3 regions of the Microbulbifer sp. GL-2 genome follow, and region 2 is predicted to be linked to each of the others. Evidence: predicted binding sites of a transcription regulator. Region 2 holds the regulator's gene; each other region holds the start of a gene.
The links. The regulator sigma-54, encoded in region 2, starts transcription at its own class of promoters, with help from an activator protein. The targets are predictions, from matches to a motif close to TGGCACANNNNTTGCNNT.
Positions count from the first base shown of each region.

Region 1: the regulator sigma-54 is predicted to act here: its motif matches at 1,966-1,983, upstream of galU (UTP--glucose-1-phosphate uridylyltransferase GalU).
Region 3: the regulator sigma-54 is predicted to act here: its motif matches at 2,975-2,992, upstream of GL2_RS06080 (RtcB family protein).

Region 1 covers NZ_AP019807.1:877,568-882,884, reverse strand. The annotation lists gene fabB (beta-ketoacyl-ACP synthase I) at 38-1,261, opposite strand; gene fabA (3-hydroxyacyl-[acyl-carrier-protein] dehydratase FabA) at 1,330-1,854, opposite strand; gene galU (UTP--glucose-1-phosphate uridylyltransferase GalU) at 2,130-2,978, shown strand; gene GL2_RS03900 (phosphomannomutase) at 2,979-4,328, shown strand; gene ispB (octaprenyl diphosphate synthase) at 4,822-5,317, opposite strand, start outside.
Region 2 covers NZ_AP019807.1:2,672,345-2,677,661, forward strand. The annotation lists gene rapZ (RNase adapter RapZ) at 1-396, opposite strand, end outside; gene ptsN (PTS IIA-like nitrogen regulatory protein PtsN) at 530-991, opposite strand; gene hpf (ribosome hibernation-promoting factor, HPF/YfiA family) at 995-1,285, opposite strand; gene GL2_RS11615 (RNA polymerase factor sigma-54) at 1,475-2,935, opposite strand; gene lptB (LPS export ABC transporter ATP-binding protein) at 3,129-3,854, opposite strand; gene lptA (lipopolysaccharide transport periplasmic protein LptA) at 3,956-4,504, opposite strand; gene lptC (LPS export ABC transporter periplasmic protein LptC) at 4,491-4,928, opposite strand; gene GL2_RS11635 (HAD family hydrolase) at 5,056-5,317, opposite strand, start outside.
Region 3 covers NZ_AP019807.1:1,397,625-1,402,941, forward strand. The annotation lists gene GL2_RS06070 (helix-turn-helix transcriptional regulator) at 1-4, shown strand, start outside; gene GL2_RS22110 (hypothetical protein) at 199-324, opposite strand; gene GL2_RS06075 (slipin family protein) at 373-1,533, opposite strand; gene GL2_RS06080 (RtcB family protein) at 1,677-2,909, opposite strand; gene rtcR (RNA repair transcriptional activator RtcR) at 3,137-4,735, shown strand; gene GL2_RS06090 (C13 family peptidase) at 4,794-5,317, shown strand, end outside.

The sequences.
Region 1 (5,317 bases), 1.8 Mb from region 2:
GCCATTAGGCGCCTTTTTATTAACTCGTCTTAATCCATCAGACTTTGTCGAAGATCAGGCAGGCGTTGGTGCCACCAAAACCAAAACTGTTGGACATGGCTCGTTTGATATCACAGTCGCGAATGTTGGTGACCAGGTCCATACCCTCGGCTGCTGGGTCCAGTTTGTCTACATTGGCGGATGCGGCGATAAAGTTGTTTTGCATCATCAGCAGGCTGTAAATAGCCTCTTGAACACCGGCGGCACCGAGGGAGTGGCCTGTTAGCGACTTGGTTGAGGCAAATGCCGGAACCTTGTCGCCGAAGACTTCGCGCATTGCTTTCAGCTCAGCTATATCTCCAACGGGGGTTGAGGTACCGTGGGTATTGATGTAATCCACGTTACCCTGCAGGCCTTTGCCATCCATACCTGCGAGCGCCTGCTGCATACAACGGGTTGCACCTTCCCCGCTGGGGGCGACCATATCGTAGCCGTCAGAGGTTGCCCCATAACCGGTCAGCTCTGCATAGATAGTGGCGCCGCGCGCAACGGCGTGTTCCATCTCTTCCAATACCAAGCAGCCGCCACCGCCAGCAATTACAAAACCGTCGCGTTCGGCATCGTAGGGGCGGGAGGCCTTGGTGGGCTCATCGTTATATTTGCTTGAGAGTGCGCCCATGGCATCGAATAAGTGGGTAAGGCTCCAGGCGAGTTCCTCACCGCCTCCGGCAAAGACAACGTCTTGCTTACCCATCTGGATCAGCTCGGCCCCGTGTCCAATGCAGTGCGCACTGGTGGCACATGCAGAGGAAATGCTGTAGTTGACCCCTTTAATTTTAAAAGGAGTAGCGAGGCAGGCGGATACAGTGCTGTTCATGACCTGAGGTACCCGGTAGGCACCAACACGTCTCACCCCTTTCGTCTTAAGAGTGTGAGCGGCATCGATAATCTGTTGTGTGGATGTGCCACCTGAGCCCATTACAATGCCCGAGCGCGGGTTGGATATTTCGCGCTCCTGCAGGCCTGACATGTCGATAGCCTCGCGCATGGCGATATACGCGTAGGCAGCGGCATCTCCCATAAAGCGGAGTTGCTTTCTATCGATGTGCTCCTTGAAGTCGATATCCACAGGGCCTGCAACCTGGCTGCGCAGGCCGAGTTCCTGGTATTCCTCTTGGAAGCGGATTCCGCTGCGTCCAGCCTTCAGCGAGGCGGTGACTTCTTCTGTATTGGTGCCGATACAGGATGTAATACCCATTCCGGTAATGACTACCCGACGCATAGTGGTCTCCAGCATAGCTTGTCGGTAGAGTACTTCATAAATTCTACCGATAGTGGTTTTCAGTGTGTTTAAAAATTATCGGTACGGGTAAATAAGCCTACGCGAAGATCCTTGGCTGTGTAAATTTCACGACCGTCAACTGAAACTGTGCCATCACCAATTCCCATAACAAGCCTGCGTTCAACGATGCGGCTCATTTGGATGTGGTAGGTGACTTTCTTGCTGGTAGGCAAGATCTGACCGGTAAATTTGACCTCACCACAACCGAGGGCACGGCCGTGCCCGGGGTTGCCCTTCCAAGCTAAAAAGTAGCCGAGTAGCTGCCACATCGCATCCAGGCCGAGACAGCCGGGCATTACCGGGTCGCCGGGAAAGTGGCAGTCGAAAAACCATAGGTCGGGGTGTATGTCCAGTTCCGCGATCAGCTCTCCCTTGCCGAAGGCTCCGCCTTCCTTTGAGATGTGCGTGATGCGATCCAGCATCAGCATGTTGGGAGCGGGGAGCTGTGCATTGCCAGGGCCAAACATCTTACCCTGGGAGCAAGCTAGTAGCTCCTCTCTGCTATAGGTGCTTTTTTGAACAAAATTACTCATCTTTTCCCCGTTAGTGGGTGGTTACGCAATCCATACTGGGCGTTTTTGTAAGAGCGGGCATTCTAAGGGCTCTGTGTCGCTTGTCTAGTCGGTCAGGGCTGTTTTTGTGACTGGCGCTGGAATTGCTTTCATAATCTTAAGGTATTTGGTGCCTAATTATACGGTCTTGACGGTGAATTCGGCGTCATCTTCTGTAAGTGATTACCCCTTCCGTCTATGATACGTTTCCGCCCAAGCGCTGGGGGGCGCTCGTTTTTAGAATATGGGAGAGCATAATGCTCAAGAAATGTTTATTCCCGGTTGCCGGTTATGGCACACGTTTCCTACCTGCCACCAAAGCTATGCCTAAAGAGATGCTGCCTCTGGTGAACAAGCCGTTGGTGCAGTACGGTGTGGAGGAAGCGATTGAAGCCGGTCTGACGGAGATCGGCTTTGTCACTGGTCGGGGCAAACGCGCTATTGAAGATCACTTCGATACCAATTTCGAACTTGAGCACCAGATTGCCGGAACCGGCAAAGAGCGCTATCTGGACTCTGTTCGTCAAGTAATTGACAGTGCCAGCTTCTCCTACACTCGCCAAGGGGAAATGCGCGGTTTAGGGGATGCAATCCTGCAAGGCCGACGCCTGGTAGGGGATGAGCCATTCGCTGTGGTATTGGCGGATGACCTGTGCCTGAATGAGGACATGGGCGTACTGGCACAAATGGTGCAACTATATAAGCAGTTTCGTTGCAGCATTGTTGCTGTTGAGGAAGTGCCTAAGGATCAGATACATAAGTTTGGTGTAATCGCAGGTAATGAAATCAAACCGGGCCTGTATCAGGTTACTGACATGGTAGAAAAACCTGCAACGGAAGAGGCGCCAAGTAACAAAGCGATTATTGGCCGCTATATTCTAACTCCAGATATCTTTGATCTGATTCGCGACACGCCTCCCGGAAAAAATGGGGAGGTGCAAATTACTGATGCATTGCTTGCCCAGGCGCGCCAGGGGTGTGTATTGGCGTATGCGTTTAAGGGGCGACGATTTGATTGTGGCTCGGTTGAGGGCTTTATTGAAGCCACTAATCATGTCTATGAGAATGTGTATCTGCCGGAGCAGGCAACTCAGGAGAAGAAATAATTGGCTGAGCTTACCTGTTTTAAGGCTTACGATTTGCGCGGTCGCGTGCCAGAAGAATTAAATACAGAGGTTGCCTACCGGGTTGGACGTGCCTTTGCCCAGTTCCTGGGTGCGCGCCGGGTAGTGGTCGGGCATGATATTCGCTTGACCAGTGCTGAGTTGACGGATGCCCTAAACAATGGGCTGCGCGACGCCGGGGCCGATGTATTCCATATTGGTGAGTGTGGTACTGAAGAGGTTTACTTTGCCACCTTCAACGGAGACTTTGATGGCGGTATTTGTGTGACCGCCAGTCATAACCCGATGGATTACAACGGTATGAAATTTGTTCGTGCCGGAAGTAGCCCCATCAGTGGAGATACAGGCCTTTTGGATATCAAGCGCCTGGCGGAGAAAAATAACTTTGCTCCGGTGACCAGTCGCGGTGACCTGCAGCGCTTGGCGCATCGTGCGGATTTTGTACAGCATCTGCTGGGCTATATAGATAATGCGGCCCTAAGTCCCCTAAAACTGGTCGTGAATGCCGGTAATGGTGGTGCCGGTGCAGTAGTGGATGCTTTGGCTCCACACCTGCCATTCGAATTTGTGCGGGTGCACCACCAGCCGAACGGAAATTTCCCTAATGGAATTCCCAACCCAATCCTGCCGGAGAACCGCGCATCTACCGCGGAAGCTGTGCGTGAGAGTGGGGCTGATTTTGGGATAGCTTGGGATGGTGATTTTGACCGCTGCTTTTTCTTCGATGAGAGGGGCGAGTTCATCGAGGGGTACTATGTGGTGGGGCTGCTTGCTGAAGCATTCCTGCTTAAGCACAAAGGCGCCAAGGTGGTTCATGATCCGCGCCTGCTGTGGAATACAGAGGATATTGTCCGTGCCGCTGGTGGTGAGCCGGTGCAGAGTAAGACTGGCCATGCTTTTATCAAAGAGCGTATGCGTAAGGAAGATGCCATCTATGGTGGAGAGATGAGCGCTCACCACTATTTTCGTGACTTCGCTTACTGTGACAGCGGTATGATTCCTTGGTTGCTAGTGGCAGAACTGGTTAGCCGCAGCGGTAAGCCCCTTTCACGGCTGGTTAGTGAGCGTATGGCTGCTTTTCCTTGTTCTGGAGAGATTAATTCCAAGGTGAAGGATGCAGCGGCACTGCTGAAGGCTGCGGAAGAAAAGTTTGCACCGGAAGCTAAAAGTGTCGAGCATGTAGATGGCTTGAGCATAGTTTATCCTGAATGGCGCTTTAACTTGCGCATGTCCAATACAGAGCCTGTGGTTCGTTTAAATGTGGAATCCCGTGGGGATGAAGCTTTAATGCAGGAAAAAACCAAAGAGCTTCTCAGCCTGATTCGTAGTTAAAAAAGAGTTATTTGAATAGCTGATATTGACGCAGGTTATTAAATAATTCGTGAGGCTAGCCAGTCGGTGGACTTGGCTGGTCTCAATTCCCACCCCTATCTCCTACTATTCAAAAAGCTGACGTTGGTTTTTCTGTAAATATTTAGTGGGTATTCATTTTGAAAAAATACATAGCTTTATAAATAGTGGGCCAGAAAATTTGGTTGAGCTATTGCTGAATCTATTTTTTTATTAATAGGGCGCATTTTAAATAACCAGCTTCAAGATAAGGGTAATGCCCTTCTCTGTGTAATAACTTCAGCATTGCTCTTTAGAGCAATGCAAACTTAATCCCCCTCCCACATAAATTTTTTACGCAGTTTTATTATTCGAACTTTCCTCTTGGTGCTGGTGCGTTTGAATGCATATGAGGTATGTTTTTTCGGGAGCTATTTGAGTTGGGTGGGGGAAGGTGGAGTCACGGTCCGTCGCCCCACCGCTGTGGGTATCGATGTTATACATTCCTCTCTACGGCAAAACTGGCTAGTTGTTGCAGGGCCTTCTTTTGCTCGCAATCAGGAAGGAAGGTGAGTTGCTCTTTGGCGTCATTTACCGCCGCGCGCGCGCGCTCCATAGTGTAATCCAGCGCGCCGCAGGTCTCGATTGCTTCGATTATCTCCGGCAGTTTCTCCGCGCTGCGCTGTTCAATCGCCTCTTTTACCAGTAGGGCCTGTTCTTTGTTGCCATTTGCCATGGTGTAGATCAGGGGCAGGGTTGGTTTGCCCTCTGCCAAGTCATCCCCCACATTTTTACCCAGCTCCTCCGAGTTGCCGCGGTAGTCGAGAGCATCGTCAACCAGCTGGAAGGCGAGGCCCAGGTGGCGACCGTAAAGTTTCAGCGCCGTCTGCTCCTCACTGGAGCAGTCGGCCATTACAGCGGCAGTTTCGCAGGCTGCCTCAAACAGGGCACCGGTCTTTTTATGGATAACAGTAAAATAATTATCCTCACTT
Region 2 (5,317 bases):
CGAGATAGGAGTGAGTAGTTCTTTTTCCTTGTTTAGTGCTTCGAGAAGGTGGGTACAGTCGTTGCTGAGTGGGTGTTTGCGCCTGGTTTCGCTAAAACGTTGAACCAGTACGGGTTCACGCGCGTCCAGGAATATCACATCACATTTTATACCGCTGGCTCGCAGGGATTCGATAACCCTGGGAGCCTGCTTAATATCCTGCCACAGGTTGCGGGCGTCGACACCGAGTGCCAAGCGGGCTTCTTCTCCTGGTGGTTGCTCTTCAACCCGCTTGACCAGCTCGGGAAGTAAGCTGGTAGGTAGATTGTCGATACAGTTATAGCCCTCATCCTCCAAAAGTTGCAGGGCGGAACTTTTACCGGAGCCGGAACGACCACTGATAATCACCAAACGCATGAAGATCCCCTTTGTCAGGCCTGTACACCACTGTTCGTTGGAATTCTTGTCTCGCTAATATTACTCGCGAAATAACTGTTACCGATTCCACAATCTATCCCTGCATTGCCCGTGGTAAAGCTCAGTACCAGGCTTAGGCGGCTGCGGCGCTATCTACGGCCAGCGCGTAAAGTTCATCGCTGTTTTTGGCTTGTCGTAATTTATCTCTTACCAGGCTATTGGAAAATAATGCGGCGATTTCAGCCAGTGTTTCCAGATGCTGTTGCTCCGCATCCTCGGGCACGAGCAGGACAAACAACAAGTCGACAGGTTGACGATCGATAGCATCAAAATCAACTGCCGGCTCAATGGTGCAGAGAACACCAATGGGGCGTTCACAACCAGGCAAGCGACAGTGGGGGATGGCTACCCCTTCTCCAATTCCGGTCGAGCCCAGGCGCTCACGAGCGATCAACTGGTTGAACGTAGTATCGGAATCATGTTGCGGGTATTGTTCGGCGATAGCCTGGGCAATATTGAGCAGTAATTTTTTTTTGCTGCTCCCCGCCAGTTGGCAAAGGCTTAGGCGGGGGGAGAGTAATGCTTCGAGTGTCATAGTTTAGCGATGGTTCTGCAACTTCTCTTTGTGCTTTTTCAGTTGGCGGTCCAGCTTGTCGGTAAGCGCATCAATGGCCGCGTACATGTCTTTGTCTTCCGAACCGGCACAAAGATCGTGACCATTAATATGTACTCGAGCTTCAGCTTTTTGGATCAGTTTTTCAACGGACAGGATGACCTGAGCGTTAGTGATGTTGTCGTAGTGCCGGGATAGCTTTTCCAGCTTACTTTCGCAGTAGTTGCGCATAGGCGAGGTAACGTCGACGTGGTGACCACTAATGTTGATCTGCATGGATTTCTCCTAATCGAGTGCATCACATACCGGCGCGCCTCCCATTCGGGTCGCAACCCTACTAGGAAGTGGGCCAGAATGGAAGGATACACTCAAAGTTTGGAGTTTGGTTGTAGAGGAGGGGGTAAATGACGCCAGGCAGCTTGTGACTCAAGAATTAAGTCAGGTCGCAAACTTGCTTATGAAAGGTTAGACCAGCCGTTTTCGTTCACTGGAAGAGGGAATACCCATGGATTCCCGGTATTTTGCCACGGTTCGGCGAGCTACCTTGATACCCTGATTATCCAATTCCTGGGTGATTTTGTTGTCGGAGAGGGGTTTGCGGGGTGTTTCTCCATCAATAAGTTTGCGAATCAGCGCTCGAATGGCGGTGGAGGAGGCATCCTCACCGGAATCGGTGCTCACATGACTGGAGAAGAAGTACTTCAGCTCGAAGACTCCGCGAGGAGTGAGCATGTATTTCTGTGTGGTCACCCTGGATATGGTGGATTCGTGCATACCAATGGCTTCAGCCACATCGGCCAGCACCATAGGGCGCATGGCCTCAGGCCCTTCCTCAAAAAACCCCTGTTGTTTGTCGACGATACAGTTTGCTACTTTGAGCAGAGTCTCATGGCGGCTTTGCAGACTTTTTAAAAACCAGCGCGCCTCCTGCAGGTGATCTCGCAGGAAATTGTTGTCACGGGAATTGTCCGCCCGTTTAACCATGGACGCATAATGACTGTTAATACGGATTTTGGGGGTGATTTCCGGGTTCAGGTCCACCTGCCAGCGAAACTCTCGGCGGGAAACAATGATGTCTGGAATCACATAAGCTGTTTCCTGCTGCGCAAAGCCATCGCCCGGACTGGGGTTTAGGGTCTGGATCAACCGGATGACTTCGCCGAGCTGGGTCTCATTCAGGCGTGTACGTCGGCTCAACTGACGAAAATCCCGTTTGCCGAGCAGCTCAAGGTAGCGCTCAATAATATTTTGCGCCTGTTTTATCCAGGGCGTTTCAACGGGGAGTTGCTGTAATTGCAGCAGCAGGCACTCCCGCAGGTTGCGGGCTCCACAGCCTGCGGGCTCAAACTGTTGGATGGCCCGCAATACCGCGACAACCTCGTCTTCATCTACTGAAAGGGATTTTGCGATATCTTCGATGGCTGCGCTTAACAGCCCGCTGGGCTCTATGCCATCGATCAGGTTCTCACCGATCGATTTATCTAGTTCGGATAGGGGGGTCAGGTTGAGTTGCCAGCGCAGATGATCCTGCAGGCTGTCTGTGGTTGAGTTGCGCTCAAAGCCGGATTCTTCGCTCTCCATACCTCCATTGTGGCTGGTGTACACATCATCCCAGCGGGAATCTACGGGTAGCTCGTCAGGGATGCTCTGGTTCCAGTCACCCTCGGCGAGCTCCCTCTCCTCAATGGCCTGCTCAGGAGGGGTATCTGGCTCAGCTGGAGATTCAATCTTGGCTTGGGGTTCTGGAGTGTTTGAATCGGGAGCTGATTCTTCAGTTTCAGTCTCAAGCATCGGGTTGCCATCAAGGGCGGCTTGAACCTCTTGCTGAAGATCCAATGTCGATAGTTGCAATAGGCGTATCGCCTGTTGCAACTGGGGTGTCATGGTCAGCTGGGTGCCGAGCTTTAGCTGAAGAGACTGCTTCATATTGGGGTGCTGCAGACTGATACCACAGGGGGTTTATCTATGTAACCTGAGATGGCGCAGACTACCCCGCCCCCCAAAGTATTACAAGCAATAAGCGTGCCGGCAGGGTTTGTCTTTTTATGGCAAAGTGAAAAAATTTATGACAAAGCTGTGTTTCTTTGCGGTATTCGGTAACAAATGCAGTGATCTATCCCTAAATAGTAAATTCGTGTCCCAAATACACTTCGCGAACCTGCTGGTTGGCAAGTACCTCATCCGGGGTGCCAGCAGCGATAATGTGGCCCTCGCTGACGATATAGGCGGTCTCGCAGATATCCAGGGTCTCGCGAACATTGTGGTCGGTAATTAAGACGCCAATACCTCGATCCCGCAAGTGGCGGATGATTTCCTTGATGTCATTTACGGAGATGGGATCCACCCCAGCAAAGGGTTCATCCAGGAGGACGAAGCTAGGATTGGTTGCCAGGGCGCGAGCAATTTCCACCCGCCGTCGCTCCCCGCCGGAAAGGGCCATTCCCAGGCTGTGCTCTATATGGGTGATGTTGAACTCCTGGAGGAGTTCCTGGGCCTGTTGCTGGCGCTCGGTACGGGACAGGTCTTTGCGGGTCTCCAGGATGGCGAGGATATTGTCTCTTACGGACAGGCGGCGGAATACAGAAGCCTCCTGGGGTAAGTAGCCGATTCCCTTCCTGGCGCGTCCATGCATGGATAAGCGGGTTATATCTTCGTCGTCAATCAGCACCTGGCCAGCATCCGCCTGAACCAGGCCGGCGATCATGTAAAAACAGGTTGTCTTACCGGCACCATTGGGGCCAAGCAGGCCGACTACTTGGCCGCTGGAGACGCTGACAGACACATCCTGAACGACTTTTCTTTTCTTGTATTGCTTGGCTAGGTGTAACGCTTTTAGCGTTGGCATAGTGTGTACCGAAATCTATCCATGCCGTGAGTACAGGGCGCCCACGGGTGTAGAAATTTTTAAATATTATCTTGTATTGTTTGCGAATTCGGGTGGAGCCTTTATGGGCTGTCTCCGTTGCCAGGAGCTTGGCTGTCTTCTTTTTTCTCAGGTTGCCAGATCATCTCTATTCGCTTACCGGCTTGGCCCTCTGCACTCATCTGCTCGGTAGATAGGTCATAGTCAATTTTTTCCGCAGTCAAGGTGTTGCCATCCCTGTCCACGTAGGCCTTGCCTGTAAGTTGCAGTTCTTCAGAGCTGACTGCATATACAATTCGTTCGGCGCGGGCTTTAACGGGATTTTCCCCCTCCAATACCTTTTGCTGAAAGCGTGCGGGCCTCCCGATTGCTATAACACGACTAATTTCTTTTTCGGGGGTGAAGTAGACCTCTACTCTATCGGCTTCTATTTTCAGGGATCCCTGGGTTATTACTACGTTATTGTTGTAAACAACTAGGTTGCTGCTTAAGCCGGCATTCATTGCATCTGAACTGATATTAATACGTTGCTGGCGATCTTCTGGCAATGCATTTGCCACCGAGGTTACGGTCAGGAGTACAGTTAACGCAGAACTCTTCAGTAGCCAGTGGCGAAGTTTAGTCGGGGTCATAGTTGCTCTTTACATCGGATAGGATTTCCACCCGGTCTTTATCGAGGTATACGCGCATTCCCTTCCCTTTAGTCTGGTTGGGGCCGGAACTAATAGTAACAACTCTGTCCGTTTCGGCGAATTCCTTATCCGGAAGGATAGTGATACTAGGGGTTTGTAGTTTGATGCCCCCAGGAGATGGGAGTTCATCAATTTCTACATCGCCGCTCAAAACAATGCGCTCGCCGCGGTTATATGCCGCCCCCTGCCTGGATTCTGTGCGCCATTTTTGTTGATCATCCTGGTAGAAAAGCATGCGCGGCTCAGTCAGTTCAGCCCTGTCTCGACGTTTGAACTGGTAATAGGTGATCTGCTCGGCATCTACCCGATAGGCAAGGTTCCCGTCCTCATTGAAATGGCGGGTTTTGGCGTCACGGATAACCAGGTCGGCTGCGCGGCTATGTTGCTGGGGGTAGGGCGTATACCCAACAGCTCTTCAGGTGGGCTCTCAGAGAACCATAGCCCGGCGCTAATAAGCGCTACCACCAATAATAGTGGCAACCAGGTGCGCATTATTTCTCTCCGGTATAGGGCGCAAGTGCTGCGTCAAAAGTGTCCTGTGCTTGCATAATCCGATCACAGGCTTCGCGTACGGCGCCCTCACCTCCACGTGAACTGGTTATCCACAGGGCGCGGTCCCGAACCGGCGGAGCAGCATTGGGTGGCGCAATCGGGCAGCCAACACGTGTCATCACCAGAAGATCGGGGTAATCATCGCCAATGTAGGCAATGTCCTCCAGGCGGCATGGCTCATCGGTCAGAAGTTCCTGCAAA
Region 3 (5,317 bases), 1.3 Mb from region 2:
TTAGAGACAGAGATAAACTGACTGAGAGGCCACTACATTTATCGGCCAGCTCTGGTGGTAAAACCGCAAGTTAACCAGGTTAAGGACTGAATAGGAACAACCAGCGTAAAATAGAAAGCAGAATCACTTTCCGCCTATTTAGCTGGCATTCAATAAATAAAAAAATACAATAGTCATGGAAGATGGCCAAAAATAAAATTAGCAGATATTCACAGCCACTCCCCAATCTTCTTCACCCAGCTCGCACAGGATAATATCTGTACCCGTAAGGTCCCGGATAACCTGACCACCACCCTCCCCCTGGGCGCCGTCTATTTCAATCACACTGAATTCCTAAAATACCACAAAATAAATTTGAATATTTTTTTTGAATTACGCAGTAGAGCGCAGTTTTACCCGGTCATTAAGTACGCCGTCGAGGCCACCATACACTGAAATTTTATCAGTCCGTGTACTGACCTTTTCCAGAGATTCCATTTCTTTCAGCCGCAACAACTCAGGGTTATTATCCATCATCTTGACTGCGTTATGCAGGGAGTCTATAGCCTGAGTTTCTTCACGACGTTTGATCAAATTTTCCTCGGATTCCTTTTGCGCTTCCACTACTTGATTAAGAATCATCTTCATATCGCCAGGTAAAATAATATCTTTCACTCCAACGCTGGCAATTTCAATGCCGTATTCGACTAATTTTTTACGAATACCCGCAGAAATAACAATATTCAGGCGATCTTTATCGGCCAACAGACTATCCAGAGTCTGTGTGCCTACTGCCTCACGAAGATGTAACTGTAATTCCCGATAAATAAAGCTCTTGTAGTCACTGAGTTTTAGCGCCACCTTTTGTGGTTCGGTAATTTTAAAAATTCCGCTCAGATTAATACGCAAGCTGACCCGATCCTTGGTAAGAATTTCCTGGCCACTCACCTCAACAGTTTGCAGGCGCATGTCCATCAATTTCACCACGATAGATCGATTGTATTTCCAGAACCCATAACGACCCGGATGCAGGGTTTTTTCCAATTTGCCGTTTACAACCAAAAGACCTACGTGCTCACCGGGAATTTCATTGTAGCTAACCGCCTGGGCGGCAATACGCATTTGCCCAACCTTAACTCCGCGACTAAGCAGACCCAATACATGGTCATCAATGGAGTATTCCTTTGAAATATCCACAATACCCACACGCACGGTTTCACTACCCCTCCACACAGCACGATAAGTACCAGGAGGAAGAATATCCACCAGATGACCGTCCTGATAAAAAAGGCCTACTTGCTGATCAGACAACTCATAGGACTGCAAATATTCACCTAATATTTTTCCATAAATATTCAGCAAGAATTTTGCTTTAATCGCATCAAAAACTACTTCGGTAATATCATAGGTCTCCACCCGCACATCACCGGAAAGCAGCCAGATACGGTGACGTCCAGGGGGCAATACCCTTTCAAATCGACTGCGGCGAAACAGCAATGCACGCTCGTGATCAGCCACATCCACAATCTTCCATATTTTAAAGAGAGATTTCATTTCTCCGATCTCTTGTCTTTTTATTCCTTTTGGGCGGGGCCCACCCAACCACAGGTTGGTCTAATGTTTGTACACAGCAGTTATGCAGAACTTCCCCTCCGCCCATCAAGGACAACACAGCCACTATCTCTGGCCCACGCTGACTATCCTTTGACACAGACTACCTGCTTGAGGGTGTAAACGATTTCCACCAGGTCTTTTTGTGCTGCCATAACCTTTTCAATAGATTTGTAGGCCGATGGGGTTTCGTCGATCACACCTTCGTCTTTACGGCATTCAACATCGGCGGTAGCCGCGCGGTGTTCCTCCAGGGAGACCAGTTTCTTTGCCTTGGTTCGAGACATCACCCGCCCGGCACCATGGCTACAACTGCAGAAGCTTTCCTCATTACCCAGCCCCCGAACAATAAAAGATTTGGCCCCCATACTCCCGGGAATAATGCCCATTTCATCAACACGCGCTCTTACAGCCCCCTTGCGCGTCACCAGTACATCCTTGCCGTAGTGATGCTCACGGGAGACGTAATTGTGATGGCAGTTGACCGCCTCCATGCGCGCATCAAAATCCATTCCCAGTACCTGCTGTACCGCGTTAATAGTGCGCGCCATCATTACCTCACGATTAATGCGGGCAAACTCCTGCGCCCATTCCACCGCCTGCACATAATCATCAAAGTGTTCCGTGCCCTCAGGAAAATACGCTAAGTCACTGTCTGGCAGGTGGATATGCCAGCGCTCCATATCCCGCTTGGCCTTCTCGATAAAGTAGGTACCAATACGATTCCCCACACCACGGGAACCGCTGTGTAACATCAGCCATACGCTACCATGCTCGTCCAGGCACATCTCAATAAAGTGGTTACCGGTGCCGAGGGTTCCTAAATGATTGATATTGTTGGTATTTTTTAATATCGGATGTCTTTCTTTGAGTAGCTCAAACTGAGCTGCCAGAGGTGTCCAACCGCCCAGTACATCATCTGGTACATTGGCCCAAGCGCCCTTATCCCGCCCTTTCCTGCCACGGAAACCGCCGGTACGGCCGTGGGGTACTGCGCGTTCAATGGCATTGCGAACCCCTGCCAGGTTATCCGGCAACTGTGCTGCTGTAAGGCTGGTACGCACCGCCATCATGCCGCAGCCGATATCCACACCCACTGCAGCGGGGATTACCGCACCCAGGGTAGGTACCACACTGCCAATAGTGGCGCCTTTACCAAGATGTACATCGGGCATTGCCGCCACCCATTTATGGATAAATGGCATCTGCGAAACATTTCTGAGCTGAGCCCTTGCCTCCTCCTCAAATGGCACACCCAGGGTCCAAGACTTGATGGGGACGCCGCCTTCCTGCATCACTTCATAGGGCAATGGATTCATCTCTCGCTCCTTTTGAAATCTTGTGAAACCGCGTTTTCATTTCATACGCTTCGTTTGCCATTGATATAGCGAATAGAGTGCCAACTTTGTAAAAATTCCTGATTGCACATTAAATTATTGTTTTTAATAGAAATTTATTTTTATTCAAAGCTTCCAGGCAGCTTTGACAAGTTACAAAATATTTATAAATCTATCTTTTTAGATAGTAATTTAATATTTTAGATAACATGAAAACAGTAGCTATCAGTATTCTCGGTACCACTAAAGACCGGCGTGGCAGGACCGACAAACGCTGGGACAAGTGGCGGCCCAATATTTCCATGTGTCAGCACGATGACCTACTTATCGATCGGCTGGAACTCCTGTTCGACAACCACTCAAAGGGCCTGGCCGACCAAGTTACCGAGGACATAGCGCAAGTTTCTCCAGAATCGGAAGTGGTCCACCATCGGGTTAACTTCGGCGATCCTTGGGACTTCGAGAACGTTTACAGCCACCTGTTGGATTTCGCCCGAGCCTATACATTCAAGCCCGATGAAGAGCAGTACCTGATACATATCACTACCGGGACCCACGTGGCGCAAATCTGCCTTTACCTGCTTACCGAAGCCGGCTATTTCCCCGGACGCTTGCTGCAGACCTCCCCCTCGCATAAGAACAGCAACCTGCCGGGTCAGTACCAGATTATCGATCTCGACCTGTCCAAATACGATCAGATTGCTTCGCGCTTCCAACGGGAACACCAGGAGGGCACCACCTACCTGAAAGGCGGTATCGAGACCAACAATCTGGCCTTCAATCAGATGATCGAGCAGTTGGAGCAGGTCTCTATCCGCTCCGATGCGCCCATTCTGATTACAGGGCCAACAGGAGCTGGCAAATCGCAACTGGCCCAGCGTGTCTATGAGTTGCGCAAGCAGCGTGGAAAACTGGAGGGAGGTTTGGTGGCAGTGAACTGCGCCACCCTGCGCGGCGAAAATGCCATGTCCGCCCTGTTCGGCCACCGCAAGGGAGCCTTTACCGGCGCCACCACACATCGCCCAGGGCTGTTAATGGAAGCTGATAAGGGCCTGCTTTTTCTTGACGAGATCGGCGAGCTGGGACTGGACGAGCAAGCAATGCTGTTGCGAGCCATAGAGCACAAACACTTTATGCCTTTTGGCTCTGACAAAGAAGTGAGCAGTCACTTTCAACTGATCGCTGGCACTAATCGAGACCTTATTCAGCTCAGCCGCGATGGTAAATTTCGTGCAGACCTACTGGCCCGTATTGACCTGTGGACTTACCGCCTGCCCTCCCTGCGTGAGCGTATTGAAGACCTGGAACCCAATATCGATTTTGAATTGGAAGCTTTCTCGAGAAGGTCCGGCCACCTTGTCAGCTTTAATAAAGCCTCACGTGAAAAATACCTCAACTTTGGAGGTTCAGCCCAAGCCAGCTGGTCTGCCAACTTCCGCGATCTCAACGCCAGTATCTTACGTATGGGTACCCTCGCTGACGGCGGGCGCATCACTACGCAAGTGGTGGAGGAGGAAATCCAGCGATTGCGGCTCAAGTGGCAAGCCCCTCAAGACAATTCATCACTCCCATTCGCACGTATTGATACTCTGCTTGGCCCCGGTAGCACCGAGCAGATGGATTACTACGAACAGGTCAAATTGGCAGGGTTGATCCAAGTGTGTGAAGAGTCCAGCTCCATGGCCGAAGCCGGACGCAAGCTTTTCCAGGTGAGTCGCGCTACAAAAAAATCTAGCAATGACTCCCACAGGGTACGCCAACTACTGGAAAAATACGGACTAAAATTCGAGCAGATTAATAAAGCCTAGGGCCCTGTTGAAGCCATTTTGTTAATCTCAACCCAGAACCTCAATGATGGATCATGGAATGAGATACGCTTGCATAACTCCGCTTTTTCTAATTCTCAGTGCCTGTGAGCCGACACAGTTTGCAGGCGGCACCGCCCTGCCAGATGGCTCCGTGTACAAAGGCGACCTTCAAAATGGCCTGTTCCACGGCCAGGGGCAACTGCAATGGCCCGATGGCAATCAATACCATGGAGAGTTTCGCAGTGGACGTATGAGTGGTCTGGGCGTGCTCACCGACACAGAAGGCTGTATCTATGAAGGCGGATTCCTGAATGGAGAACTCCATGGAAAAGGTCGCTATGCCTGCGGCGAAAATCAGTGGTCCGGCCAGTTCAGGGAAGGGGAACTGCAGAAAGGCTCAGTGAAGTGGGCTAACGGTGAAATTTACAGTGGTGAGTTCCTGGGTTTTGATCCCCACGGAGAAGGAGAGCTGACCATCGAAGATGGCAGTCAATATAAGGGCACTTTTGAACAGGGGATGTTACAGCACGGAAGCTACACGGATAACGAAGGCTATAGTTACAATGGAAACTTCAAGTACAA